Regions from separate parts of the Bradyrhizobium paxllaeri genome, predicted to be linked through region 4. Evidence: riboswitches for the same ligand, from Rfam matches in the RefSeq annotation. Region 4 holds a riboswitch; each other region holds the start of a gene.
The links. Region 4 has a riboswitch for cobalamin ahead of LMTR21_RS13380 (TonB-dependent receptor plug domain-containing protein). Riboswitches for the same ligand answer to the same signal wherever they lie in the genome.
Positions count from the first base shown of each region.

Region 1 (7,072 bases), 2.7 Mb from region 4:
ATCCTTTAGCCAGCACGCGTCCCAGCGTTGCGAGTTCTCCGATCTTCTGGACGGAGAAAGCAAGCCAGCTTTTCACATCGAGATCGAGATCGGTCTCTAGTTCGAGGTCGATCGGGACATGAAGCAGCGAGCATGAGGGTGCAATCTGCACGCGGTCCTTGCCGAGCTTTGCGATGGCAGGTTCGAGCCGGTCGAGCACTGCTGGAAGATTCGAACGCCAGACATTGCGGCCATCGACGACTCCGAGGGAAATGACAAGATCCCTTCGAGCGTCGGCGACAATCACGTCCAACTGCTCAGGGGCGCGGACCAGGTCGATGTGAAGGCCCGCGACCGGCAACGTCAAAGCGGCTTCCAGGTTATCGCCGATCGTTCCAAAATAGGTAGCGAGCATGATCTTCACGTCGGGAACCTTTTTGGCCAGATGGGTGTAGGTCCGGCGCAGCGCGTCGCGTGTGGCAGCATCGAGGTCCAGGACCAAACATGGCTCGTCCAGTTGCACCCACTCGGCGCCCCTTAAGGTGAGTTCGCGGAGAACATCTACATAGACCGGCAGCAGCCTATCGAGAAGCAACAGCGTATCGAATGCAGGATCGGCGCTCTTGCCGAGCTTGAGAAAGGTGACCGGACCAACCAGCACCGGGCGCGTCTGATAACCCAGGTTTTTCGCTTCTTCGTACTCCTCGATCGGCTTGCGAGAGGAAAGCGTGAAGGTCTGATCCTTGTGATATTCCGGCACTATGTAGTGATAATTGGTGTCGAACCATTTGGTCATCTCCTGCGCTGCCGCGCCGTGCTCGGCGTGACCGCAATTCGCATCATGCTCATCGCGCTGCGCGCCCCGTGCCATCGCAAAGTAGGTTTTGAGCGAAACAGGGCCTGCACTCCAACCGTAAATTTCCGGAATGGCACCGACCATCACGCTGGTATCGAGCACATGGTCATAAAGCGAGAAGTCGTTTGAAGGAATAACGGTTACGCCGAGCGATTTCTGCCGCGCCCAGTTGGCGGCGCGAAGCGCAGCCGCGGCCTCAAGAAGCTGCGTTTCGTCAGATTTTCCGGCCCAATAGCTCTCGAGCGCGAGTTTGAGTTCGCGGCGCGGACCCATGCGCGGCGTACCGAGGGTAGCGACAGGAATCGAGAGAAGAGACATAGCTTCAACCCCATGTTGGGAGCAAAGGCCATGGCGGACGCGTGCAGAAAAGCCACCGAAAGCGGCAACTGCTTGGCGCACCACCGGGACACCCCGCCCGTGGACGAATATGTTGTCGGGCCAGGTCTCCTGGCTCGCGGGTCATCGCCGGTATCCGACCTTCCCGAAGCCGCGTGGCTTCAGTGGCATCTATTGGACAGCGGCTCGCCGCTTACAGTTGCGGGGGCAGCGCCGGCATCGCACCGGCTTCCCTCTTAGCTCCGGATCCATCCGGAGAACCTCGACATCTCCGATTACCTGCAAGAGGACTGTTCCGTCAACCTCTCGATAATTCTTTGTGCGGTTTTCGGAGCGACTGTCTGGAGAACGGAGGCATCTAGCCTCGTCCTCGTGTGGCCCGATCGTGGCATAGAGTTGGGCGCACGTCTGGATTCGATCGACAATCTTGTGGGTGCGGCGGTCGCGCGATCGAAGCTTACACATCTTCCTGCGCCTTATTCGCCACCCGCAGCGCAGACACGAGCCAGATCACCATTGATTAGTTATCTCGAATTCTGCCGCCGCAAAGAAACGGCGTCTTGCCGAAGGCGGTCACGTTGGCGAGCAGCGGCACGCCCGGCATCCGCTCGGCAAAGGCACGAACATTTCCGCGGTAGTGAGCGCCGCGGGAAAAATCGGTAGGCGCCCGCCTCCAACTCTGCACGCGCCTATATGCTATATCGCGAGGCACACCCATATCTTGCCGAAACTTACTGTCGCATCGCCGTACCCATGCGCTGACGTAGCCATTGACCGAAGGTTGCCCACCTGCGCGCATCTCTATCGCCTGCATCGGCTCCGCGACCACCTTGGCCAAAAACGACCGTTCAGACACGACTGTCGCATCACCTTCCTGGGCCTTGCTTGAAAGTTACGGGCACCCCCGATCTCGTGGCCTTCGAGCGGCATGTCATCCATTCTGTCGTCTGCGGACTTGAACCGTCCACCGTCGCACTCCGAAACGACCAGTTTGGCCGCGCCATATCCACGTGATGCTTCGCCATTTGCAGGCCATAGAGCAGACATCGGCAGCACTTGCGGCTTGCCTGTCGGCTTCGGACCAGCTCGGTCCGGCGGACGCCCCATCGATGCGCTACGTTGACATTCCCATAGGCCTGTAGCTGCTTACGATTCTGAACTCGCAGTGCACGTCACGTACAGGCTTGTAATAGATCACCGAAACCCGTGATGAGTGTCGCCGAAACGACATCCCGCCTGAACAAAGAAGGGAACGGTGACCTCCCTAGGTATCCGGGCTTATCGCGGTAGACCGACCGATACGTCGAGCTGAACGCTGCGTCCAGTTAATCATCTTTGCACAAAAGATGCGAGACATGCACAAAAATTACCGCCAAACCGCGCAAGAACTCAAGTATTCGATCACTTCGCGCGACTAGAGACGAATAAAAAAGCATCTCGTAACACTGATGCTCTCACAAGCTTGGAGTTCTCGGTGAGTGATCGATCTACTCATCTCGATGCTCCTTCAGCCGCCCCTTGGGGCGTTCCTCCCTGACTTGGCCGCGCGTAACATTCGCGCGGCCTTTTTTCTGCATCCGGCAAGAGATTGATTTGCAGGATCTCAATGGCTTTGACCGCAAAAACGCATGGTGCGAGTAGGCTCTCGCGCAGATACAGGTCATTAGCCTCGGCGAACAGTTGTTCGTAAATGCCGGCATACGGTCACCCATCCTAATTTCGAGAAGAGGACGCCCCCGCAAGACCGGCGATTGACGTCCTCGTAATGTAATAAGCCGCCTCCGCGTCTTCAGGCGCGAGCGGCTCTGAAGAAAACGTGCTGTCGGGTCTCTTCAGGCGGACTCCAGAGCGTCGCTCATGTATGTCGACCACGAAATCGGCCACGTGCAATCGATGGTGAGCCGCCAGATCGGCCGGAACAGTTCCACGGCCAGTTAGTTTCGCCGCGCTTTGTCATCTGAGACCGTCGGTCTCATACGTCTGTCATACCGTTCCGCTAGGTCCAGCAGCCTTTTTCTAGTGAAAGGGTCTGCCTTGTCCGCTAGATCGCGAATGATCTGGGCCCGGTCCTTTAAAAACTGCTCATCCACGAAAACACCTATTCAGTGCAAGTCTACGTATATCTTAGCACACTCAGTCGTTTGGCCGGCTTTCATTCCCTGCACCCTGGATCTAAGCATGACATTAACGCTCCGGGGGTGAGACCGAGATGGTCCTCCGGCGTTCCGCCAGAAGCAAGGCATGGATCTGCCTGTCTGCGCAGCAGCCGCATCTAAGTGATAATTCCCTAGGCCATGCTGACAGACGCTGTCTTGCCGAATCCCAGGCCGACATTGCCAACCCTATCTCCGACCAGGATACTTCGACGATGGATCGGCCATGCGTGCCGTATCATGTGTACGCGGCGGCCCAGGCGACACGACGTCCCTCCACCATCCACCGCTGCAGCATTGGAATCGCGACACGTTCAAGGAGGCTGCTCTTAACTTTGACTTATTTTAGATCTTGATCGATCGCTTGCCTCGTATCCCTGCAGTCAGTGCTTCCTAGGTCGAGAGAAAACTGTCAATGCTGGCAAGAACGATCTCGTCTCCAAAATTGGGAACCCACGCACAAACGTTAGCAGTCGCGCATCCATCTCCGTCACTAGTTCCCCGCGGCGCGTCCGGGGACTGCTCACGAAGGCTCTCGTTCCGACACGGACGGATCCAGCACACCAAACGGGATCCAGGCCAGAAACGGCCAGAAGAGATACAAGGATGCGACCGCTGGATATGGCGCAGTCAACCAAATTACGTCGCGCGACAGGTCGGCCGCGGCACGCTTGTTCATCCTGTAAGCAGTAAAGTCGATGATTGTTGCCGACGTCTCTGTCACCTGATACTTCCATGTTACTCTTTAATGCGTCACACCGAATTCTAATGACAAGCTTCTCAACTCCGCTAATGCGCTTCTGCCCCGACCCCGTCTCCCGCGGCGTCTCGGTGCCACCTATCAAGCCGCTCGCAACCAGCGAAGCCATTTGTGGTCGGCCTCCCGCCGCGCCTTGAAGCGGTCGACGCATTTCATGGAACAAAGGGCCGTTCGCCAGCAGTAGTGGCGGATCAGCCCGAACTTTCCGCCGCATATCGCACAGCACCTCACTGGACCGTGGTAGGGAATATGGGAGCTGTTGCGCATTTCGCCTCCTGTCGGAGTTAGGTGGATACCCCCTGCACTTTCTTCGCCTCAGCACCACGCCCGCACGTGAAATGCCGCGCCGGCGATGCCAAGTCTCCCCATTAGCGTACGGGCAACGCGCGCAAGAGTTTGACCCTGATGTGCGCCGCCTTGGTGAAGCGACCGCTCGATCGAAGTGCTTCGCCGAGATTTCCAATTTGTAACGAATGTATTCATCTTGATTAATGCAATGAGCGGCGCGTCAGGGGTTAAATCCTGCGATCGCACGCCTTTCTTCGACCGATTTCAACTAGCCGGGCTGATGGGGTGCGTGTGGCAGCACTCACCCGATCTCGTCGCAGCCTTTTGCGCTGTCAGAGGGCAGCATCCGGTTTTACCTCCAGCTGCTCGAAATGCACGTTCACTGTGGGCTGGGTAAGATGTAGATTTTGCGGCTGCCTTGGCGAAGCCGAGGTGTTCGCGTTCCTCATAAGAACGCACGGTGACGTTTTTAACCGCGGACCATCAAAGAAGAACTTCTCAGCTGCGCTTTCCTCATGGGGAGCGTCGTTGGGTCGCGCTGCCGTACACCCTGTGGGAGCGCTATCAGCAACATTAGCGAATTCACGCCATCTACGGGTGCGTTTGGTATCTGGTGTATCAGCAACACTCTCTCAGATCGGCTCTAAAGTTTGCTGTAGATTGATATTCAGCTAGATAACTATCGCCCAAGTGCAGAAAAGGTCAAAAGCTCCTACTGGCTACACGCACCAAGGCACCCTCAAGCCAGCGCATCAGCAGAATCCCTGATGGCGGCATAGATTTGGTCAAGATCTGTCGCCGTGACGCAATAAGGCGGCATCACATAGATCGTATTGCCGAGCGGGCGCAGCAACAGATTTCGGTCTTTAAAGAAGGCCTGAAGCTTCGGTCCGATGCTAGCGAGATAGCCGGCATCGCTCGTTTGCAGATCGAGTGCTGTGATGGTGCCCGCCCGACGGACGTTTGCAAAGCGCGGGTCGGTGCGGAATGGCTCAACGGCCTGCTCTTGCATGGTGGCAACCGACGCCACGCGCTGGCGGTATTCCTGACTTTGCCAGAGATCCAGGTTAGCCTTTGCGGCGGCGCAGGCCACTGGATTAGCGGTATATGAACTCGAATGAAAGAACGTACGCGTACGGTCTTTCGAATAATGCGCGTGAAAAATATCCGCGCGGCAGAGTGTTACCGCGAGCGGAAGCGCTCCTCCCGTGAGGCCCTTCGAATAGCAAGCAATATCGGGCGTCACATTGGCCTGCTCGCAGGCGAATAAGGTTCCGGTACGGCCCCAGCCCGTCATGACCTCATCGGCTATGAACAGAACCTCGGATGCTTCGCAGATTCGCTTCATCTCTTTTAGCACCCAGGCTGGGTACATCAGCATTCCGCCCGCACCCAATATCAGAGGCTCCACAATAAAGGCGGCCGGAATTTCGTTTCGACAAACGGACTCGAGCGCATCAAGCATCACCTGCTCACGACCTGCCGCGGGGAACGGGATTGAGGTAACCTCGAATAGAAGGGGCCCGTACGCCGCGTTGAACACGCTTCTAGCACCTACCGACATCGCCCCAACCGTGTCGCCGTGATAGGAATGTTGCATCACGACAATGCGTATTCGCTGCTTGCCGATGTTATGCCAATAACCGAGTGCCATTTTTAAAGCTACTTCCACACTGGCTGAGCCACTGTCGGAAAAGAAGACATGGTCCAGGCCACGGGGCGCGAGTTTCAAAAGTAGCGCAGCAACCTCTTCAGCTGGATCATGGGTGTAGCCGGCGAAGATCATCTGGTTGAGCTTGCCTGCCTGCTTCTGAATCGCGCGCACGATATGTGGATGACAATGACCATGGGTCACGACCCACCAAGATGAGATTGCATCTATGATACGGCGACCGTCCGCGGTGTGGAGATAAGCGCCGTCACCACGCACGATCTTGATCATCTCATCCTGAAGCGCGTGTTGCGTGAACGGATGCCAGATCGGCGACTTCGTCTTGATCATGGTTTGAAGTCCCAAGGGAGAAACGAGTCTTTGAAGACCGCCTGCAGCGCGTTTGCCGTTAAAGGAGAAAGCCAAGGCAATCGCCCCAACCAACGCACGCGTCCCATTTCGCAAATTGCCCTCTCAGGCTCAAAATTTCGTTCGCCAATGAAGGCAATTCCGAGAATGCGGATCTGGCGCTTTCGCAGAGCTTCTATCGAGAGCAGCGCGTGATTGATGGTGCCAAGTCGCGTGCTTGCGCAAAGCACGACGGGAAGCCGCCAGCGTTCGAAGACATCAACAAAAAGTGTGCCGCCACTCAGCGGGACCATTAGCCCGCCGGCGCCCTCGATCACGAGCGGACGCTCCCCGCTGTCCGGCACATCGATCGCATCTGTGTCGATGCGAACTCCGTCGACTTCGGCTGAGTAATGGGGCGAAGCGGGCGTTCGAAGCCGGTAAAGCTCCGGCACGATGCGATCGGGTGAGAGACTGCCCAGCCGCGCCACGAGCTCGCTATCGGTCTCTCCTTCAAGGCCGGCCTGAATCGGTTTCCAATAGTTCGCGCCGAGGAGATTGGCGAGCCCTGCGGAAAAGACCGATTTCCCAATCCCGGTATCTGTGCCTGTCACCACGATCCGCTGAGTCATCGCGAATCGCCCCACGTCTCTTCGACCAACGCATCAAGCATGTCGGATACATCACCTTCCCTGACGTTA
Region 1 is NZ_CP042968.1:5,545,639-5,552,710, forward strand. Features, by position in the region: gene metE (5-methyltetrahydropteroyltriglutamate--homocysteine S-methyltransferase) at 1-1,153, opposite strand, end outside; cobalamin riboswitch at 1,256-1,451, opposite strand; gene LMTR21_RS26445 (adenosylmethionine--8-amino-7-oxononanoate transaminase) at 5,112-6,374, opposite strand; gene bioD (dethiobiotin synthase) at 6,371-7,003, opposite strand; partial or broken gene LMTR21_RS26455 (8-amino-7-oxononanoate synthase) at 7,000-7,072, opposite strand, start outside.
Region 1: linked by a shared signal. The riboswitch ahead of metE (5-methyltetrahydropteroyltriglutamate--homocysteine S-methyltransferase) and the one ahead of LMTR21_RS13380 (TonB-dependent receptor plug domain-containing protein) in region 4 are both predicted to bind cobalamin.

Region 2 (7,072 bases), 2.7 Mb from region 4:
TCGAAGGGCCGATGATGTCGATCAAGGTCGTCAACTCGCTCAGCCACTATACCGACTGGACCGTTGGCCATGTGCATTCCGGTGCGCTGGGCTGGGTCGGCTTCGTGTCCTTTGGTGCGCTCTACTGCCTGATTCCATGGCTGTGGGATCGCAAGGGGCTCTACAGCCTGAAGCTGGTCAACTGGCACTTCTGGACCGCAACTATCGGCATCGTTCTCTACATCTCGGCGATGTGGGTGTCGGGAATCCTGCAGGGCCTGATGTGGCGCGCCTACACCTCGCTCGGCTTCCTCGAATATTCCTTCATCGAGACCGTGGAAGCGATGCATCCTTTCCACATCATCCGCGCCGCAGGTGGAGCGCTATTCTTGATCGGGTCGTTAATCATGGCCTATAATCTATGGATGACAGTGCGGGCAGGCGGGGCGGAATTGGCTACAGAGCTCGGGATGCAGGCGGCGCAATAAGGAACGATCTGATTGCCTTCTGGACCCGCCATCAAATCTTCGAAAAGAATTTCGTTATCCTGATCGCGAGCATTCTGGTTGTGATGCGATCGCGGCCTTGGCCGAGATCAGGCCGCTGTTACCTGAAAAGCACAACTGAGGTGGTCGATGGCGTCAGCCCGGCGCTTCTGACGACGACGAAACGCCGGCTCCGTGCCGCGTCGAGCGGATGTCGGAATCGCGGCTGTAACGCTTGATCGTAGCGCCTTGTCCTCGCGCGCCCTGGGCAGCTGCTTCCGAGGTTGATCTAGCGCGATACGGTCGGCTGTTTCGTCCCTAATACTTGACCCGCTCAACCGTAAAGGAGGGGATTATGTCATCGGCCATAAGGACGTAATCGATCGGCGGTAGGCCCTTAGGCAGGTTTTCGGAGTGGCTCAGCCGATTCCTTGATGCCGCCGAGCTCTGCGCTGTTGGGTTGCCGAGCTCGATCGCACACGACTTCACGTCTTAGCCCACCGAGCTAAATCGACGGGCATCTATCAGTTTGGGAACCTCTCAGGTGGCTCCCCGAAAGGTTGTCTCGTGCATTGTCGAATCCCGAATACGAAAATCCGGATACAGAGCAGCGTGCATGGTCAAGACAGGCGTTGCCATAGGCAAGGGGATGTTCTTGCAAGGGCGTGTCTGTATGACCGAAAAAGCCCGACGCACTTTGCTAAAGGGAAAAGCAAGAGGTGCGTCGGGCTGCAACCTGAAGGTTGCGGGCATCGGCACGGCTGAAGGTCCGTGTCCATGCCCAATATCACCCTTGCAAACGACGTGCCGCTCGAAAGCTGCCGATGATCTGCGTCTAGTCGGCCCAGGGAACGGCCGCGCGACATTCTTGGATTGAGAATAGTGTCGCAATTACCACGTTGCGTAGCGAGACTTTGTCGGCCACCAAACAATCCTGCGCCATGATGAGCTGGGTGCTTCGCTGTTTGCGAGCCGTGTCCGTGCAAGCCTCGATGAGCAGCTTCGCACCAGCCGTCGGCCAACATGCCCTCTCAGCGGTCTTTCGCGATTGAGCCCTAGACTCGCAATTGTGGGGTTTCCGCCGCGTGCGCTGGCTGATCCGAAAGCAGCGCAAACACGCAGCGGGCCTTGCAGGTGGGAAACGGTCCGAGGCCACGCAAAAAAGTCGGCCACCGCGATGTCTTGGTAAAATGGACTGCAATTCGGCCAGAGCTTACGCCTGGTCACCAGAGCGTCCTGCGCGAATGAGGCGATTTAGACAAGGGTCGCTGAACGCATGTCTTTATGTATCAACAGCATAGATGCATCCCATCGAAACAATCGATTTCACCAGTTTTGCGGAATGCTGTTAGAAAGCGCGCATAGTCTGGTGCAAATGGCACACACACTCGGCGTCACTTCCATGGCGGATGAGTGATCACAGGCGGGCGAAGCATTGGCGGACAGCCTCTTTTCCGTGGGGTTCATCTTGAAGCATATCTTTGATGACCGCCTCAAGATTACGTGACCGACGCACTTGTCGAGCTTCACGCGATCGTTGCGCCGAATTCCCTGAATAGAGCAGAAGGAAGCGAAACCTGATTTCATTTGGAACGTATATCGGCCTTCCCGTGGCTAAAGTTAACGGCGAATGCCCTCGCCGTAAATGAACCGCCGGCACCCTCCCTCTGCCGGCGGAAGCTGGTGCGATGTGTAGCAGCGTCGCTCCCCCCCAGACTGACTTCCGCCCGGCCGCCGAAAAGGGGGCCGGGCATTTTTTTTGGCGAGCAGGAGCGCCAGCTTGCAGATCTTGCATTTGATCTCACTCACGCCCATGAATTCAGGGGTCGGCGCCGCGTCCTCGCACCAATCCATCGATAGGTCCCAGAACGGCCCATCGGATTAGTTGATGTCTGTCAGCGGCCTATTATTCCGCAACGATAGTGGGCCGGCAGAAAAGCTTTTTTCCTAAGGACAGGCATGGCATTTACCACGTTGCGCTTCGGCCAATCGCCAGGTTCGCATCAAATGCATCGCGGTCAGCATCCTGATTTGTTGACCTACGAGTTGACACGCGATGAAGGCTCTGGATGGAAAGTTGAAACCTGGGCGCTATCGTGGAGTGGTAAATTCCTTCGCCGATCGCCGATATTCCCAGTTGGCGCGACACAATTCACCAAAATGTCCGGTCAGCAGCGGGCGCTCGCCGGTGTCCCACGCACCTTTGATGAATTGCATCATGGCGCAGGGAAAGCCATGCGCAACGCACCGCATGATCATGCCGAGAGCCGAGGAGGATTTCCCTTTGCTCGCGCAGGTATGGACGATGATGAGTCCCTTCTCACCGCTCTTGGCGGCTATCATCCGGTCGCGCGCTGCTTTTTTTCTTCGCCATTTGGCCGCATGGCGGGCGTCCAGCGAGGCTTCAGAGGTCACAGTTTCGTCCTCAGCGGCATCAGGTTCGGAAGTCATGAGCACGCTCCTATGGCTTGACAAGCTGCACGCTTGGGCAAATGGTGGGGTGGCGTTGGTTCCTGTCCTAGGACAGGCGAAGAGGGAATGCGATAGGGCTCTAGCCGCAAAGCTTGGACCTGAAGCGCAGCCGCCCCCGCGACCGTGACCGGAGAGATCTCTAGGAGCCACTGACCCGTCAAGGGTTGGGAAGGTGGAGATCGAAGGGAAAACCTGCTCCGCAAGCCGGGAGACCTGCCAGCGCAGAGACTTGGGACCGGCGGACGGGGTGCTCCGCGACGGCAACGAACCGTAGTGTCTCCGGTTCGTGCGCCTCATCGCCTCCGCCAAAAATCGAGGAGGGCGATGACCGTCACGCTTCATGTCTGCATCACCTGCCGTGCCGACCAACCCGTAAGAGAAGGCAAAATCACGCCAGGCGCGCGTCTGCACAGCGCCATTCTCGCCGGCGTGCCGGAAGACGTCCACGTGGTTCCGGTCGAATGCCTGTCTGCTTGTAGCCAGGGTTGCTCGGTCGCGCTCAGCGCGCCTGGACAGTGGTCTTACGTCTGCGGCCGCCTGTCCGACATAAACGCGCCGGACGTGATCGCCGGTGCTGCGGCCTATGCGGCGGCGGCCGACGGCGTCGTGCCGTGGCGCAGCCGGCCGGAGATCTTCCGCAAACAATCGCTTGCCCGCATTTTCACCGATTACCATGAAACGGATCTGCTGCTCGCCGCAGACTATGCCGTGCATGAGGCGGGCCTTGCGGCCGCGGCGGCGCGCCTCGGCGCGGCCACACCATCGCTCTACCACCTACGCGACACATCCCGATCAGCCGCGTGCTCGCTCGTTGACCGAGGAAATTTCGCGCGTTGTGCGTGCGCGTGCGGCCAACCGAAATGGATGTCCGGCATGATGCGCCACGGCTTTCAGGGCGCGGCGGAAATCGCTGCCACGCTAGAGCATATGGCCAGCTTTGCACATCTTGCCGATGCGGTGCCCACGCATCTCTTCGATCTCTATTACGACGCGATGCTTGGCAGCGACAACGTGCGCACTTTCATGGCGCGCGAGAATCCGGCGGCGCTTGCGGCGATCGAGACTTGCTTCACCCGTTTGAATCAAGCTTCGCCCTGGAGGACACGGCGCAATTCGATTGCGGCCGCGCTGCGGGAGGCTTCATGAGCGCTGTTGCGATCAAGGGCTGGTGCCCCAGCGCCTTACGGCCGATGCGGTCGGGAGATGGGCTCGTGGTTCGCATCCGGCCGCACGGTGGCCGGCTGGCTCCGAAGCAGGCAGCGGGAATTGCGGCGCTGTCCAAGCGCTACGGCAACGGCCTGATCGATCTGACCAGCCGGGGCAACCTGCAAATCAGGGGTGTCAGTGATCAAGGTCATCGGCCCTTGATCGAGGAACTCTCACGGCTGCACTTGCTCGATCCCGATGCGGAGTCGGAAGCGCGGCGCAACATCCTTGTCACGCCCTTCTGGAGCGCCAGTGACGATACCTGTTTTCTCGCAGCAGAACTTGAACACGGGCTTGTGATGGGACCGCCCGGCCTGCCGACCAAATTCGGCTTCGCCGTTGATTGCAGCACAGAGCCCGCGCTGGCCGGCGCCTCCGCCGACATCCGCATCGAGCGCAGCACCGCGGGAGAGCTGATCGTGCGTGCCGACGGTGCGGAGCATGGTCGTCCCGTCTCGCGGACAGGAGCGGTAAGCGTTGCGCTCGCGCTTGCCGAGTGGTTCGTCGACTCGGGCGGAGCCAGGGAGGGGAGAGGGCGAATGAAAGCGCATGTCGGGGCTGGCGCAAAACTGCCCGACGCGCTTCGTAGCAACGTCAAGCCGGCTTGCATGATCGCGGAGCCGCGTCCCGGACTTTATCCGCAAGGCGCGATGGTCGCTGCGGCTTTCGGACAGCTGACACATGCCGCTCTCAGCCATCTTGCCGGATGCTCGCAAGGATTACGGATGACGCCCTGGCGCATGATTATGGCGGAAGGATTGCGCGAAATGCCCCACTGCGAGGGCCTCGTCACCCAAGCGGACGATCCGATCCTGCGCGTCATCGCCTGCAGCGGTGCGCCCGCCTGCTGTGAGGCGCATTCCGATACTCGTGCACTTGCAGCGTCGCTTGCGTCGCATATTGCCGCGGACGAGAGGCTTCACGTCTCTGGCTGTGCCAAAGGCTGTGCCCATTCGGGGACTGCTGCGCTCACCCTTGTTGCGACCCGCGAGGGATTTGATGTCATCCGCAGCGGCTCAACGCGGGATACGTCTAGCCAGCGTGGAGTAAGCGCAGGCCGAATGATCGCGGATCCTTCCGTTCTAACGGGATCGCCCTGATGACGCACGTCTATGAAACCGATGGTGCAACGATCTACCGTCAATCCTTCGCCACCATTCGCGCGGAGGCGAACCTTGAGCGATTTTCCGCCGACGAGGAGCCGGTGGTCGTGCGGATGGTCCATGCCGCCGGCATGGTGAGTCTCGAATCCTGCATCCGCTTCACGCCCGGCATGGCGCGCATCGCGCGGGCTGCGCTGCAGAACGCCGCGCCTATCCTCTGCGACGCACGCATGGTGTCGGGGGGAATTACCCGTGCGCGCCTGCCGGCCGGCAACGCCATCATCTGTACGCTTGACGATCCTAAGGTTCCCTCCCTCGCGCAATCCATGCGCAATACCCGCTCAGCCGCAGCGCTGGAATTGTGGAGGCCGCATCTGGACGGCGCGATCGTCGCTATCGGCAATGCGCCGACCGCGCTATTTCACCTGCTCAACATGCTGGAGGATCGCAACTGTCCAAGACCTGCAGCGATCATCGGTTGTCCGGTCGGCTTTGTCGGCGCGGCTGAAGCCAAGGTTGCGCTGATGGCTGACCAGCCTGCGCCGGCGCTGACGGTCGAGGGGCGCCTTGGCGGCTCCGCAATCACGGTCGCCGCCGTGAACGCGCTGGCGAGCCGGAACGAATAGCTATGGGGCGCATCATCTGTTGCGGCCTCGGGCCAGGAAATCCGGACCTCATGAGCGTGCGCGCCGATCGTGAGGTCCGTGCGGCCAAGCACGTAGCCTATTTCCGGAAGAAAGGGCGGGCCGGCCAGGCGCGCCGCATCGTCGATGGACTACTGGCAAAGGACGTCTGCGAGTATCCGATGGAGTATCCGGTCACTACGGAGATCGCCTTCGATAGTCCGGAATATGTTGGCCTCCTTACCGGCTTTTACGACGAGTGGGCGGAGCGTCTTGCGCGGATCGCCCGCGCGGCCGACATCGTCGTTCTCTGCGAGGGCGATCCCTACTTCTACGGTTCCTTCATGCACCTCCGTGCACGTCTGCAGCGCCGCGTCGAGATCGAGGTGATCGCCGGCATTCCCGGCATGGCTGGCTGCTGGAATTCGGTCGGCCTGCCGATCGCCCTCGGCGACGACGTGATGACGGTACTGATGGGTACGCTGTCGGAACACGAGCTCGAGCAACGCGCGCGCAATTCCGATGCGCTCGTCATCATGAAGACCGGTCGCAATCTGAAGAAGGTGCGCCGCGCGCTTGCCGCCGCCGGCCGCCTTGGCGAGGCATGGCTGATCGAACGCGGCACTATGCCGGCCGAGCGCGTCGCGCGGCTGAAGGACGTGGACGAGACCGAGTGCCCCTATTTCGCGGTCGTGCTCGTGCATGGGCGGGGACGCCGGATAGAGGCGGCCGAATGACGGGCATATTGACGATCGCGGGACTTGGGCCGGGCGACCAGGCGCTAGTCACGCCGGAAGTCTCCGCCGCGCTCGCCGCCGCGACCGACGTCGTGGGCTATGCGCCCTACGTCGCGCGAGTAGCCCCGCGTGAAGGACTTACGCTGCATCCATCAGACAATCGCATGGAGTTGCAGCGCGCAAGCGATGCATTGCAGCTGGCATCGGAAGGACGCCGTGTTGTCATGGTTTCTTCGGGAGACCCAGGTGTTTTCGCCATGGCAGCGGCTGTGTTCGAAGCACTTGAAGTCTCGCCTCAATGGCATGGGCTTGCAATCCGCGTTATGCCCGGCGTGACTGCAATGCTGACAGCCGCCGCGCGCGCCGGCGCGCCACTCGGCCACGATTTTTGCGCGATCAATCTCTCCGATAATCTGAAGCCGTGGTCGATGATCGAGAAACGCTTGCGGCTTGCCTCCGAAGCCGAC
Region 2 is NZ_CP042968.1:5,528,347-5,535,418, reverse strand. Features, by position in the region: gene ccoN (cytochrome-c oxidase, cbb3-type subunit I) at 1-467, shown strand, start outside; partial or broken gene LMTR21_RS42030 (cytochrome-c oxidase, cbb3-type subunit II) at 479-628, shown strand; partial or broken gene LMTR21_RS26385 (cob(I)yrinic acid a,c-diamide adenosyltransferase) at 2,607-2,915, opposite strand; cobalamin riboswitch at 2,955-3,171, shown strand; partial or broken gene LMTR21_RS41190 (DUF1636 family protein) at 3,261-3,596, shown strand; gene LMTR21_RS41185 (cobaltochelatase subunit CobN) at 3,645-4,082, shown strand; gene cobG (precorrin-3B synthase) at 4,079-5,242, shown strand; gene LMTR21_RS26370 (precorrin-8X methylmutase) at 5,242-5,871, shown strand; gene LMTR21_RS26365 (precorrin-2 C(20)-methyltransferase) at 5,874-6,605, shown strand; gene cobJ (precorrin-3B C(17)-methyltransferase) at 6,602-7,072, shown strand, end outside.
Region 2: linked by a shared signal. The riboswitch ahead of LMTR21_RS41190 (DUF1636 family protein) and the one ahead of LMTR21_RS13380 (TonB-dependent receptor plug domain-containing protein) in region 4 are both predicted to bind cobalamin.

Region 3 (7,072 bases), 3.4 Mb from region 4:
GCCCGCAAAACTTGAAATCGCCAGGCCGGAGAGAATGAGGATCAGCAGCCCGGCATTGCGGCCGGCGATCGACAGCAGCACGAAGACAGACGAGAACGCCGCGACAATTGCTGCGACCGGCAGCGCGTAGGAGCGCACATCGGCGAGCCCCAGCGCAATCACCAGCACGGCGCCGAAGGCGGCCGATTGCGGCGCGCCGAACAGCGAGGGCGAGGCCAGCGGATTGCGGAGCAAGCCCTGCAACGATGCGCCCGACAGGCCGAGAATGGCGCCGATCGCGAGCGCCAGCAGCGTGCGCGGCAGGCGGATCTCCCGCACGATCACCTGCGACACGTCGCTGCCGGCGCCCAACAGCGCCTGCGCCACTGAAAGCGGCGACAGCCGCACCGGCCCGATGCCGAGCGAAATCAGCATCAGGAACACAACGAGGACGGAAAGCGCGGCCACCGCGCCGATCCGCCGGCGCGCGGCAATCTCGTTGGTCAGGGTTACGGCCTCAACACTCATCGATGGTCCTAAAGCAGGTTTGCGCGCTCTGGTACAGAGACGGGCACGCGTGCTCATGCGGCAAAAATAGCGCACTCGTCCAGTAGGGATTGCTGGGCGCGCCGGAGCGGATTGACTCGAACTTTGACGAACTTCTACCATAGTTCCCGACGGTTCCCGTTTGGGGATCAAAAGGGAATGCGGTGCGGGGAGATCCCCCAATTCCGCGGCTGCCCCCGCAACTGTAAGCGGCGAATCCTTCGTCACACGCCACTGGGCATCTCGGTCCTGGGAAGGCGACGATGGGGTAACGACCCGCGAGCCAGGAGACCTGCCGTCAGCCGTGGTCACACGCGAAGATGTCGGTCGGGGAGTACAGGCATTAGCTTCACCTAAGCTCGGTTAGCATACGGTGAGACTTGGTTCGCTGTGACGTGCCACTGACGTCATACCGGGGTCTGAACCATGTCTTCCATCAGCAGAGCCGCCAAGCGCCGCCGCGTCTGGCTTACCTCCAGTTTTCTCCTACCGATCGTATCGCTCGGCATTTCCGGAGCAGAGGCGCAGACGCCGCCTGAGCAATTGCCGCCAATCGAGGTCACCTCGCCCACCGACCCGAACCGGACCCGCGCCAAACCGACCACCGATGAAGGATCGACCTCGCGCCGCGTCGTCCCGGCGGCAGCGCCCTCGACCGGTAGGCGGCCAGCAGCCGGGACGGGCTCGGACGCCTCATCGCAAAGCGCTTCGCAAGGCGCTGATGGCAGCGGCGGCCGGCAGTTCTCCGGCATCGTCGGTACTGCGTCGACCGTAATTACCGCCGATGAGATCGCTCATTCGCCCGCACAAACGTTGCAGGAAATCATCGCGCAAACGCCCGGTGTGCAGCTGACCAGCCTGTTTGGCGGCGTCAACGGCGCCAAGACCAGCGTCGACCTCCGCGGATTCGGCGCGTTCGCAACGTCAAATACCCTGGTGCTCATCAACGGCCGAAGGCTCAACGACATCGACATGGCCGGCGTCGATTTTTCGACCATTCCGCGCGATTCGATCGAGCGTATTGAAATCACGCGCGGCAACAGCGGCGCGGTGCTTTACGGAGACAATGCAGTCGGCGGCGTCATCAATATCGTCCTGAAGAACGGCGTTGGCGGCCCGCCAGTTGCCATGCGCGCGGAGGCCGGCGTCGGTTCCTTCAACCAGCGTCTGGCCAATCTCTCCGTGGCGACGAATACGGGGCCGTGGTCGACGTCATTTTATGGCAACGCCATCAAGTCCGACGGCTATCGCGAAAACAACGCGCTCGACCAGAAGAACGGGGTCGGCAATCTCAATTACACCACGCCCGACCTCAAGGCCTTCCTGACGGTGACCGGCGACGACCAGAAGCTCGGATTCCCCGGCGGTCGCATCGTAGATCCCTCGATCGGCGTCAATGAGCTGGTGACAAACCGCCGGGGCGCCGCCACGCCGTTCGATTACGGCAACCAGCAGGGCGCCAGCGCCACCACCGGCTTTACCAAGACAATCATGAACGGCATCGACCTGATCGTCGACGGCGGCGTTCGGAAGAAGGACACGCAAAGCGGTTTCTTCGGCGCTGTGCCGTTTGCCTCGCCGCTTCCGAGTTTCTCCTCCACTTATAACGACGCATCATTGCTGACCTGGTCGATCACGCCGCGATTGAGCGTCAAGCACTCGATCTTCGGAGTTCCCTCGCAGATCCTGACCGGCATCGATTATTACGACGCGACATTCAATCAGGATCGCGGAGCGTTCAAAGGCCTTGCGCCGACCCATATCTACGACCTGTCGCAACAGACGCTGGCCGGCTACTGGCAGCACACTCTTGGCCTGTTGCCGACGACCGATTTCTCCTATGGCGCCAGGATTCAAAACACCAGCCTGAGTGCCCGGGATCGGTTCGATCCCAATGCGCCCGGTTGCGCCATGTTCTTCAATTGCAGCCCCGCGGCCTCTCCGTTGGACAGCAACGAAACGCAATATGCGCTGCATGTTGGCCTCGAGCATCGCTTCAATAGCGTGTTCTCGGTATTCGGCCGCGCCGCGCGCGCATTCCGAACCCCGACCGTCGACGAGCGCGTCTCCAACGGTCCCTTCTTCGTTCCAGGGACTTTCCAGTTGAAGACCCAGACCTCGTACGACATCGAGGGCGGATTCCGCATCAAGAGCGGTGGCTTCCAGATGCAATCGAGCATCTACAACATGGATCTCGAGAACGAGATCCATTTCATCCCGGCGCTGTTTTTCAACGTCAACCTCGATCCGACCCGCCGCTACGGCTCCGAGACCAGCGCTTCGCTGCGCGTCAGCGACACGGTGACGCTCCGCGGCGGCGTGGCCTATACCCGCGCGGTGTTTCGCGAAGGGGAGTTCGCCGGCAACGACGTGCCGCTGGTGTCCCGCTACACCGCGAGCGGCGGCGTGACCTGGAACATCTGGCAGAATTACCTGGTGTTCGATGCCACGGTGCGCGCCTGGAGCGAACGCTTCATGGACAATGACCAGGCCAACACCCAGCGGCGTATTCCGGCGGACGCCACCGTCGATCTGAAACTGAGCGGCGCCTACGATCGCTTCTTCTGGTCGGTGGGCGTGAACAATCTGTTCAACGCACTCTACTATGACTACGCGATCGCCAGTTCGTTCACGCCCGGCCGCTTCTCGGCCTACCCGCTCGCCGGCCGCACCTTCATGGTGAAGGCCGGCGCGACGTTCTGACCCGAGCCGCCGGTTCGGCGACAAGCCGGGCCGGCTTGTCCTGACCTGACGAGAAGGTATTCTCCTTTCGCTTATTGCCGGGGAGAATATCTTTCATGCCTGAACCGCGTCCGTTCCGGCGATGAGTGCCGCCGCCATCGATCTTCTGCGGCGGGAAATAGCCAATCCCGATACGCAATGGAGCCTCGGCACTTTCGGCGCCATCGCCGAGTTTTCGCGCGATCAGGGCGAACCAGTGCGCCTCGTCCAGTCGGACGAAGCTGTTTCCGCGGTGACCCCGCGCGGTGGTATCGCGCTGAAACCCGTTGCCGGTACCCGCGCCTTTCCCTCGGAGGGCATCACCAAGACCGGCTGGAATCAGCGGGTCGCGCTGGTGCTGCCCGCGGACCATTGCGCAATGAGCCGGCGCACCGTGCTGACGGAGATCGGCACCGATCGCGAGGCGCTGCGCGCCGAGGATCGCCGATCCATCCTGTTCGACCTCGGTCTCGGCGCGTTGCAGGCCGACTTCTGCGTCCGCATTGCCAACCCCGATCTCGCCGCGCGGCTGCGCGAACTCACGGGCCGCGCCGTGTTCGCAGCCGATAATCCGGCGATGGCGCTGATACTCGCGGCCAATCCGCATCGCGTCTTCATCAGCCGGCTCGGGCGCATCGAGGTCTATCAGACGATCCCGCCGCCATCGGGCAAGAGCCCGGAGGGGCCTCACACGCATGTGCTGCCAAAGCTGTTGAACAGCGGCCGCACCCATCCGGCAACCGAGCCGGTGCCTGAAGGCATGGTCCCCTGCGCGCATCTCTATCCTCCGCATCCGGCGCGCGATGGGCTGGGCGAGGCCCGGCCGTTCGACGTCACGCATCATCGCGCGTTTCAGGCGATGCTGGCTGTGTGCGGCGATCCCGAAACATTGGCGGTCAAACAGCGTGTGATCGATGCAGTGCTTACCGGCGAGCCGCCTTCGGCGATCGCCTCTGGTCGTCACGGCCGAACCAGCATCCGCATCGCCTTGCGGCAGATGAAATCGCAAGGATATGCATCAACGGCGCTGGACGCCTGGCTTGCCAGCTTCGACCTAGGCAGCCCGGACGAACAGGATGATGCAGCGGAACTGCACAGGCATGATTGATTTGGAAAGAAAGCGACATCTTTTCGACCAAAAATAACGCTTTCTGTGATCAGATCCCGTGATAAATGAAGCCGCAAAATCGCTCGACGATTTCTGTCGTAACTCGAAAGACGTGACAGGAGCGAATGTCGAAGCTGCCGCCTATCCAAACTGATTCGGTTGGGCTAGCGGTCAAAAACAACACAGTAGATTGAGACTGACTTGAAATGACGAACGACGATCAAGATCGCTCCGACCGGGCCGCAAGAGCGGCCGAGGAAGCCAGGTCCGCCATGGCCGAGCGGGAAGCCGCCACGAAAGCCACGCTCGATAACATGGCGAGGTTGAGGGCATTGCGGCTGGCGCGCGAAGCAGCCGAGCCGCCGCGTGCGCCTGCGACAAAGAAGGCGCGCGCTGCCAAGGCACGGAAGCCGGCGGAGAAGACCCCGGCCCTTTCCGACTGGCTGGCGAACCAGCAAAGCGGCGGACGGCGAATCTGAGCGAGCCGCTCAGAAGTCCGGTGCGTTACGCCGGCCCCGGCCAATCGATCAGCGATCGCGTCTTGTTCTCGGCGTCGTAGACCTGCACCTGCAGCATCTGGAAGCGGTTCTTCAATGCCATGCCCGCTTCCTCCGCCGACTCGACCGTATCATGATGCGACTTGAAGTGACCATCGACCACCAGTGAGTAACCGGTGGTTGGCGCCTTGTCGGCACGGATGGTCTTGCGCGGCTGCGGTTCATCCAGCGCAATGCGGGGCTTCTTCATACTGGCTCCATGTAAGGCCCTTCGGGCTGCAGCCGCAAAAAGGGCGAGAAGAATCGTCTGACTGGCGTTAGGATGCCGGCCAAAGGCGGCAGATTGAGGTCATGCCGTTACCCTGAGTCGGCACGCAGCGCAAACGTCGATTGATCCGGCAAGAGGCATCACATGGACATGGGCGGAACGGGCAGGAAGAACGAACCTCCGAAAAAAGCGGACGACAAGCCGAAGAAGCCGGAGCGCATTCCGGCCGAGGATGAGGATTACGAGGACGGCGACATCGCGACGCCGAAGCATGATCGCTCGGATAATGATGATGAGCCGTTGTGAGCGCGGCGTACTCCACGGCGCTCGTGATCAACAGGTAAGACCGTAGGGTGGGGCGGCTCGTCCGCCGTAGCTCAGCGAGCGAAGGCGGAAGCGTGCCGATAATTCAGGATTACGTTCGCGGATAGATACGGCGCGTCACGCCTTCGCCACCCGACGATTCCAGCGCTTACTTCGCTGCACGAGCCGAGATGCTGGAACCTTCCGAGACGAACTTCCGGAGCGGCCTTGCGGGATCAGGCACATCCGATCATTGCCGCGCCAAGCGGCCTTTGTCTTCCCATTTCATGACACCGTTCGCGCGCCCTGCCCTCCGCAGGGGCAGCCATGCAGCGGCATTCATGGACAAATAACGGCCTGCCTATATTTTCAGCCCGCCCCACCGGGTCGCAGTCACACGGGATCTTGAGCTGACATGGTCGATATTCTGGCCGCACCGCAACGGGCCAAGGCGGATAGTTCGCTGCGCACGCTCGCAGCGATTTCGGTCGCCCATTGGGTCAGCCATTTTCATCTGTTCGTGCTGCCGATGCTGTTTCCGTTCCTCAAAGCGCAGCTCGGCGTCGGCTATATCGAGCTCGGTTTCGCACTGACCGTGTTCGGCGTCGTCTCCGGCCTGACGCAGGCCCCGATCGGCTATCTCGCCGACCATATCGGCGCGCGAAAGGTTTTGCTGATCGGCCTCACCGTCGGTGGCCTGGCGCTGATCATGCTCGGCCTGCACCTGAGCTACGCCTCGCTGATCGTCTGCGCCGCCCTGCTCGGCCTCGCCAACAGCGTCTATCACCCCTGCGACTACGCGATCCTGTCGACACATATGGATACACGGCGGATGGGCCGCGCCTTCTCGATCCACACCTTTGCGGGTTTCCTTGGCGGCGCGGTGGCTCCCGCAATCGTGGCCGCGCTGGTGGCAGCCTTCGGCGGCCTTGGCGCGCTGATCGTCGCCGGCGCGGTCGGCCCGGCGGTGGCGCTGCTATTGATCGCCGTGAAGATTCCCGATGCGAGTTCGGCCGATCGCAAGGCCGATGGCGCACCGGCGACGCAGCAGAGCATCGTGACGCCGACCCTGATCGTGCTGACGATCTTCTTCATGCTGCTTGGTCTGTCCAATGCCGCCATCAGCAATTTCGGCGTGGTCGCGCTGATGAGCGGCTATGGCGTGACGTTCTCGGCCGCCAACATCGCGCTGACCGCGTTTCTCGGCGCCAGCGCGGCCGGCGTGCTGGCCGGCGGCTATCTCGCCGACCGCACCAAGCGTCACGGCAATGTCGCTGCCGCCTGCTTTGCGATCAACGCCGTCATCATCACGATTATTGCGGTGACCAACCTGCCACCGGTCGTGCTGACCGCCGCGATGGGGCTGGCCGGATTCCTCGGCGGCGTCATCGCACCCTCGCGCGACATGCTGGTCCGCAATGCCGCACCGGCAGGCGCTGCCGGCCGCGCCTTCGGCATCGTCTCCACCGGCTTCAATTTCAGCGGCATCCTCTCCCCGCTGCTGTTCGGCTGGATCATGGACCAGCACCTGCCGCATTGGGTGTTCGGCGCGTCCGTCGCCTTCATGGTGCTGACCGTCCTGCTGGCGCTGGTGACGGACCGCAAGCCCGCGGAACCCGCCAAGGCATAACTACCTGCCGATGCATTCCT
Region 3 is NZ_CP042968.1:7,833,726-7,840,797, forward strand. Features, by position in the region: gene LMTR21_RS37520 (FecCD family ABC transporter permease) at 1-507, opposite strand, end outside; cobalamin riboswitch at 641-839, shown strand; gene LMTR21_RS37525 (TonB-dependent receptor) at 952-3,228, shown strand; gene LMTR21_RS37530 (DUF6925 family protein) at 3,350-4,354, shown strand; gene LMTR21_RS37535 (hypothetical protein) at 4,561-4,833, shown strand; gene LMTR21_RS37540 (hypothetical protein) at 4,859-5,101, opposite strand; gene LMTR21_RS40475 (hypothetical protein) at 5,264-5,425, shown strand; gene LMTR21_RS37545 (MFS transporter) at 5,838-7,052, shown strand.
Region 3: linked by a shared signal. The riboswitch ahead of LMTR21_RS37525 (TonB-dependent receptor) and the one ahead of LMTR21_RS13380 (TonB-dependent receptor plug domain-containing protein) in region 4 are both predicted to bind cobalamin.

Region 4 (7,072 bases):
GCAGCGAGCGCGAGGTCGTGGGTGACCACGATCACCAGAACGCCGCGGTCGGCCGTGCTGCGAAGGTTCTTCATCACGTCGATCTGGAAACGCGGATCGAGGGAAGCCGTCGGCTCATCTGCGAGCAGGATGGGCGTCTCGCCCGCCAGCACCCTGGCAAGCGCGACGCGGCCACGTTCGCCTCCCGAGAGCTCGGTGACGCGACGCGCTGCGAGCGTCATGATGTCGGTCGCCTGCATCGCGCGCGTTATGGCAATTTCATCATCAGGTGAAAGGCGTGCCGGATCGGTGGCACCACGTGGGTAACGCCCGAGCGCGACGATATCTCTTACCTGCAGGGGCCAGTGCACGACATGCCCCTGCGGAAGATAACCAAAACGCCTGGCGCGCTCGCGCAACGGCAGCGACGACAACAGGTCGCCGCCGACCTCGACGATGCCCGTCGACTGCACCAATCCAGCGAGCGCCCGCAACAGCGTGGTCTTGCCGGCCCCGTTCGGACCAACCAGCGCCACGAGGTGCCGGCTTGAAAATGACAGCGAGACGTCCTTCAGCACGGCGCGGCCGGACAGGGTCACGCCAAGGCTGTCAACCCTGAGAGGTGCGCGGTTCATGCAACCCCTCCGGCTAACGCCCGACGCTCACGCACGATCAGATAGAGAAAGAACGGCACGCCGATGATAGAGGTGAGAACGCCAACCTTGATATCGGTGTTCGAGGGAATGATCCGCACGGCAATGTCGGCCGCGGTCAGGAGTGCGGCGCCGGTCAGTGCGCTCGGCAGCAGCAATCGCGCCGGGTCATAGCCGACCACCGGCCGCATCAAGTGTGGTGCGACAAGGCCGATGAAGCCGATGGTACCGGAGACGGCGACCGCGCCGCCGACGCCCAGCGCGACGCCGGTGATGACCAGGAGCCGCACCCGTGTCACATCGATGCCAAGGCTCTGCGCGGTCTCCTCTCCAAGGCTGAGCGCGCGAAAGGCGCTGCGTTGACTCCACAGCAGGATGGCGCCAGCCGCAATGAACGGCAAAGCCAGCATAACGTGGCGAAAACTGCGATCCTCCAGGGAGCCAAGCAGCCAGAACGCAATTTCCAGGCTGGCGAACGGGTTGGGTGACAGGTTCATGACTAAAGAGGTTGCCGCTCCCGCGAGGCTGGAGATCGCTAACCCCGCCAAAATCAGCAGCAGCAATCCGGCGTTACGGCCGGCGATGCTGAGCAGGACGAACACCGACACAAACGCCATGGTAATGCCGGCCACCGGCAGCGCATAGGAACGCACGTCCGCCCATCCCAGCGCGATCATCAGAACCGCTCCGAAAGCCGCCGATTGTGGCGCACCGAACAGCGACGGCGACGCCAATGGATTACGCAGCAGGCCTTGCAGCGCCGCACCGGACAATCCGAGCACGGCGCCGATCGCCGATGCGAGGATGGCGCGCGGCAGGCGAATTTCCCGAATGATTGTCTCCTGCGCGCCAGTGCCTCCGCCGAACAAGGCATCGATGACGGTGGACGGCGAAAGCCTGACAGGCCCCGTTCCAAGCGAGACCAGCGCCAGCAGCACGACCAGTACGACAAGACCGACCGTGGCGGCGTATGACGGCTTCGTTGCGGATTGGCTCACCATGTCGCGTTAACTCCGGCATAGACCGCAGGCCCCGTGGTGCCGAAGTTGAACACCTCCTGGTAATGCTCGTTCAGGATATTTTCGCCCCGCGCGAAAACCTTCCAGACGGGATCGATCCTGTATTCGGTATAGAGATCGACCCGGGTATAGGGATCGAGCAGGTTGGTTTCGTTGGCGCCGCTGTAGCGTTTGGAGACCGTGAGCACGCGCGGCTCAATGAGCCATTTGTCCGTGGGCGTAATGGCCAGTGCAAACCGGGCCACGTCGGATGGACGGCGTTGCAATGTGAGATTGGTCCTGAGATCGACGGCACGCAGATGGGTGTAGGCGGTCTTCAGCTTCAGATATCCGGGCAGGATAACGAGATCCGACCCGAATTCGATGCCGGAGGTCTCGGCGCGGGTGACGTTGACATAGTGCCCAAGGGGATTGGCGGCATCGATCGAAAATTCGATCAGGTTGGAAAATTTGTTGGCGAACGCTGTGACCGACAGTGTCAGTCTGCCGTTGAACAGGGTTTGGTCTATTCCGGCGTCATATCCGAAGCTCTGCTCGGGGCTGAGTGAACTGTTGCCGTAAATTGGCGCGTAGAGCTGATACAGGGTGGGGGCTTTGGCGCCGGTGCCGGCGCTGGCACGAAGCTTGGTGCCGGTTTCGGCAATCGTGTAGGCCGCGGTCGCGCGCCAGGTCTCGAAACGGGCGACGTCGATGACGTCGTCGACCCGTCCGCCAAGGCTGATGTTCAGCCGCTCGCCGATCGGCAATTGCCACAGCGCAAACACCGAATGGGTATCTTGCGTTTCCTTGAGCTGCGGCGTCTGCGGCCCTGGAATCGGAAGCAGCTTGGTAGCATAGGTGTTTGCGGTTTCGTGTTGTGTTCTGGGGCCAAAAATAAGCGATCCCAGCGGCCCCATTTTCAAATTGCCCTGGTATTCGGCGCCCACGCTGTTGCCGATGTAATCGGAAATGGTCGATGTCGTGTTCTGCGGCAGTTTGTTGATCTTGTAGCTCACCTCGTTGAAGGAGCGGTCGATGTGGGTCTCGAACACGTTGAAGCTATGGGTCAGGATTCCGTCGAGCGTATCGAACGAGGCGCGTCCCCAGACCTGCTGGAGCAGACGAGTGGCACTCGAAGGCGTATCCGGAAATGCGCCGGTCGCCGCGTCATAGGCCGATCGCGTGAACGAGGAGAGAATTCCGGATTCCAGCCGCACACCTTCTCCGGCATCATAGCCGATGCGCGCTGAACCGCCGACGCGATCGAATCCGTCGCGCTCGAGCGGGCCATACTTGGCTTCGAGTGAGGGGATGCGATAACCAAAACGCGAGAAGCCGTTGCTGTGTTGTCCGCCTCCGGCAACAGCGTATGACCACGGACCGGCGGAGCCGGTCACCGATCCGCTGCTGGCGGCGGTGCCATAGCTTCCGCCCTCGGTGCGGACGTTGAATTGGGCGGGGCCGCCGCCTTTCCTGGTGATGATGTTGACGACACCGCCGATCGCGTCCGAGCCGTAGAGCGCGCTTTGCGGCCCCTTCAACACCTCGATTCGCTCGATCGAGCTCGGCGTCAGCATCGCGAAGTCGAAATCGCCGCTGGCCGCGGTTGGATCGTTGACCCGAATGCCATCTATCATCACCAGAGTCTGACCGGTGTTGGCGCCGCGCATCCGGATGTTCGTCGTCGCGCCGGGGCCGCCGCTTTCGGTGATGTCGAGGCCCGGAACAGTTCGCAAGGCGTCGACCAGGGACCCCGGATTGGCAGTTGCGATCGTCTCCTTGTTGACGACGCTAACGGCGCTTCCTGTGCGGCTGAGCGGCTCCGGCGTTCGGTCTGGCGTGATCACCAATTCGGACGGCTGCGGGGGCGCGGAATCGGGCCTTGCCGGCACCGCCTGTCTCGTGCGCGCGGCATTGTCCGTTCGGCGAGCGGGCCTGGTCGGCCTGGCCGACGGCTTGGGTTCGACAACGACCTCTGGAAGTTTCTGCGGACCCGACTGGGCGATCGCCTCTACGGGAAGGCCAAACAGGCCAAATAACGCCGCGAAGCCCGCGGCAAACCTAGAAAACCACATGACCACCTTTCCTTCGACCCACCGTCGAACGAGTTGAGCTTGGTCATCGGCCGGTCTCCTGGCTCGCGGTCGTCTCCCGGTCCGCCTTCCCGAACCAATGCAGGTTCAGTGGCATGTTGGACCGAGAATGGCCGCTTACAGTTGCGGGGGCAGCTGCGGCATTGGGGGCGTTTCCCCGCACCGCATTCCCGTTTCACCTTCTACGCGAAGGCACCGATGACAGATGGAACGAAGCACAGGGCGATATCCGACGCAAGTATTGGCGTCGCTTACGACAAGGCTCCGGATGATCGTGCGGAGAACCTCTGAAAAAAAACACCGGTGAGGCAACCAAGCAACGCCCAGAACAGCAGGCTCGTCATGGTCACGGCAACCACGAACTGGTGCGAGAGTTCATCGGGAACGTCGCTATGCGCGCCGGGGTGCTGTGGCGCGCCGACGAGGTGCGGCAGGACGACCAGGCCAAATCCCAGTACGGTGGCCCAGGCGGCGCGATGCAGGAAAATGAGACCCATGCCGGCTGCGGTTGCCAGCGCGGTCATGGTCCACCAAAGCTGACGTGCGCCGAGCGCGGCGACCGGTGCGCCCGGGAGTTCGGGCGGCAATCCAAGCCCCGGCGCGGCGGTGAAGACCACAAAGCCGCTCAGGCCCCACAGCAATGCTTCGTGCCGGTCTACGCCGCCGCGCAAAGCATAGAAGCCCGCCAGTAGAAGCGAAAATCCAATTGCCGTGAGAATATTGGCGGCAGCGGTCAGGCTGTTGCGCTGCAATCCTTCCGCTGGTTTCCAGGCGGTCGGCTCATGTTCGTGAGAAGCGTGGTCGTGGGGCGCGTGCCCCTTGGCCGATTCGTCCGTCGGCTTGGCACCGGCTTCCGGCGCCTGGTGTTCGTAGGTTTCGGCTTTGAGGATCAGCGGGACGGTGCTGAAGTATTGCAGGACCGTGACCGCGGCACCGCCGATCAGTCCGCTCAAGACCGCGGAAAAGACAATCGAACGAAAAACCGACATCGCAGATCAGTGGCAGGGAAACGCATTCGAATGACGGACGTCATGCGCGGCGTTGTGGACGGCATCGATATGGGAAAAACCGACGAAGCCGACGATGAAGAGACCGAGAGCCATGGCAAGAGCAGCCTGGTAGACCACGCTCAGGTCATGACTGGGGATCGGCAAGCTGGCGGCGGTACGAGTCTGTTGCATGTCGGTTCTCCCAGGTAATAGGCGTTTCTAGCTGAAGCGAATGTCTTCCGCGACCCCTAATTGCCCATTTGTTCGATGATGTCGCGGCTGGTCAGGTGAAAATTGGCCTCGTGCGCAATTGCACTTCGCGCAATTTTGGCTCTCGCCGCGGCACGGAAGGCACGTTCCTGGTCGCGAAAGAAGGCCAGACAATCGTCAGGCTCCGGAAAAAACTGCAGCAGCGTTCGAAAGGCGAGCCGATGCACCATGCAGAAGCCGCGATGGTTGTCCGGCTCGAACGCCAAAGCGTCGATATCATCTCGCCAGCAAACTGCATTGTCGCTTTGATGCAAACGGTAACTCCGGAGTTTCGCCCAGCGGAGCGGGGTAACTTCAAGCGCGCAGATAGCGCCAACCGATAACGACGCCGCTCACCGAGACGATAGTGCCGAGGATCGACAGCAGCCACACTACAATGTCCCAAGCCGGGTGAAACGTCAGCAACAGTTGAAAATCGAAGCTGTGCAGTGCGTTGAACAGCCAGCGATATGTGCGCCGGTTGCTGTCCACGCGGCCGATAATATCGCCGGTGACCGGGCTGATGTGAAACCATGTCCTTGCGTCATCATCAAACACCGCACGCAACACCGGCAATTCGCGGTGGTTATGATGTGAATACCAATAAGCGTCGTATTCCTTCAGGATCAATCGCTCCGAGATGCGGGCGTGCGGCAGCAGTTTTTCTGCGGCAGCCCAGAGGCGATCCTGCGGAAGTCTTGCAAGTTCGCCCGACGTCACGTCCAGTGGCGTCTGCGTGCCATCACGCGATGCGACGATCATCATTGGACTGCCATCGAGCCAGACGAAGCGCGCTTCAACCGTGTGGAGCCGCGGCGTTGGCAGCTTCGCCGCAATGGTCGGTGCATCATGGCCGGCATAGCGTTGCAGCATCTCGCGCGCCGTGTTGCGCCCGGCAAAATATTCGCCGGGATTAAGCGAAAGCCAGCCGGAGAACATCCAGGTCAGCATGAAGATGCCGGCAATCAGGCCGGTGATGTGGTGCCATGCCATCCAGCCGCGATATGGCGTGATCCTGTCGCTCGAATACCGTTGCTTCAAGCGCACGCGCAGGATGCCGATCCAGATGCCGGTGACGCCGACGATCAGGCAGATGCCGGAGATCCACAGCACCACCAGCCGCCACAGCGACCCGTCCTTGCGCAGCACGGTCGGATAGATCCAGTGCGGGATCGAACCGAGCCAGTTCCAGACGCGTTCGGTGCGGCTGGTGTCGAGCGCGATCTCGCCGGACCGCGAGGAGACATAGAGCTTGGTGCCGGCATCGTCGCCGAGCGCAATCAGATAAAGCGGTCGCAGCGGATCGTAACGGGCCGTCACGCTCCATTGGTCGCGATCGACGATCTCTTCCAGCAGCGGTGTTTTGCTCGCGGGGTGATATTGCGCGACCGCCAGCGCCTGTCCCTCGGAGACGCTGGTGATGGCGCGGCCATCGACTGCAGAGATCACTTGCCGTGTGCCGTCCCAGGCAGTCATTCGATATACGGGCTCGTCGGCCAGCATCGAAAGCCGGAGATCGCGCGGATAGCGGGTGGCGCCAGCCTTCTTCATGGCCTCGTCCGGCGACAGCGCCACCTTCTTCCATTGGATATCAGGAAGCGCTGCCAGCCTTTCCTTGTCGGAAAGGCCGGGAAACGCGACATACATCATCACCACGCCGGAAATGAACCACATGGCGAAGAACAGGCAGGTGACGATGCCGACCCAGCGGTGGCCGATATAGAGCCACCGCCGGAGTGTGCGTTTCAGGGTGCGTGACACGCTCAGAACTTCACGTTGACGGCGAGCTGGGCCGTGCGGGGCATTCCGAGCAGCCATTGCGTGGTGCCGCCCGACGTCGTGTAGACCTCATCGAAAAGGTTGTAGACGCGGAACGACACGGTGGTGTTGAGATCCGGCTTCCACTGCACACCGGCGTTGACGATGTTGTAGGCCGGGCGCGTCATCGTGTTCGCATTGTCTGCAAAGGTCTTGCCGACGATCTGCACGCCGGCATAGGCCGACCAGTTCGGTGCAAAGGCCCAGGTCGCCCAGATATTGGAAACGTTCTGCGGCACATTGACCGGCACGTTGCCGGCATAGTTCACGGCTAGGCCGCCGACCGACTGCAC
Region 4 is NZ_CP042968.1:2,850,298-2,857,369, forward strand. Features, by position in the region: gene LMTR21_RS13370 (ABC transporter ATP-binding protein) at 1-614, opposite strand, end outside; gene LMTR21_RS13375 (FecCD family ABC transporter permease) at 611-1,633, opposite strand; gene LMTR21_RS13380 (TonB-dependent receptor plug domain-containing protein) at 1,627-3,705, opposite strand; cobalamin riboswitch at 3,737-3,938, opposite strand; gene LMTR21_RS13385 (CbtA family protein) at 3,975-4,712, opposite strand; gene LMTR21_RS13390 (CbtB domain-containing protein) at 4,719-4,904, opposite strand; gene LMTR21_RS13395 (hypothetical protein) at 4,961-5,236, opposite strand; gene LMTR21_RS13400 (PepSY domain-containing protein) at 5,277-6,722, opposite strand; gene LMTR21_RS13405 (TonB-dependent receptor) at 6,725-7,072, opposite strand, start outside.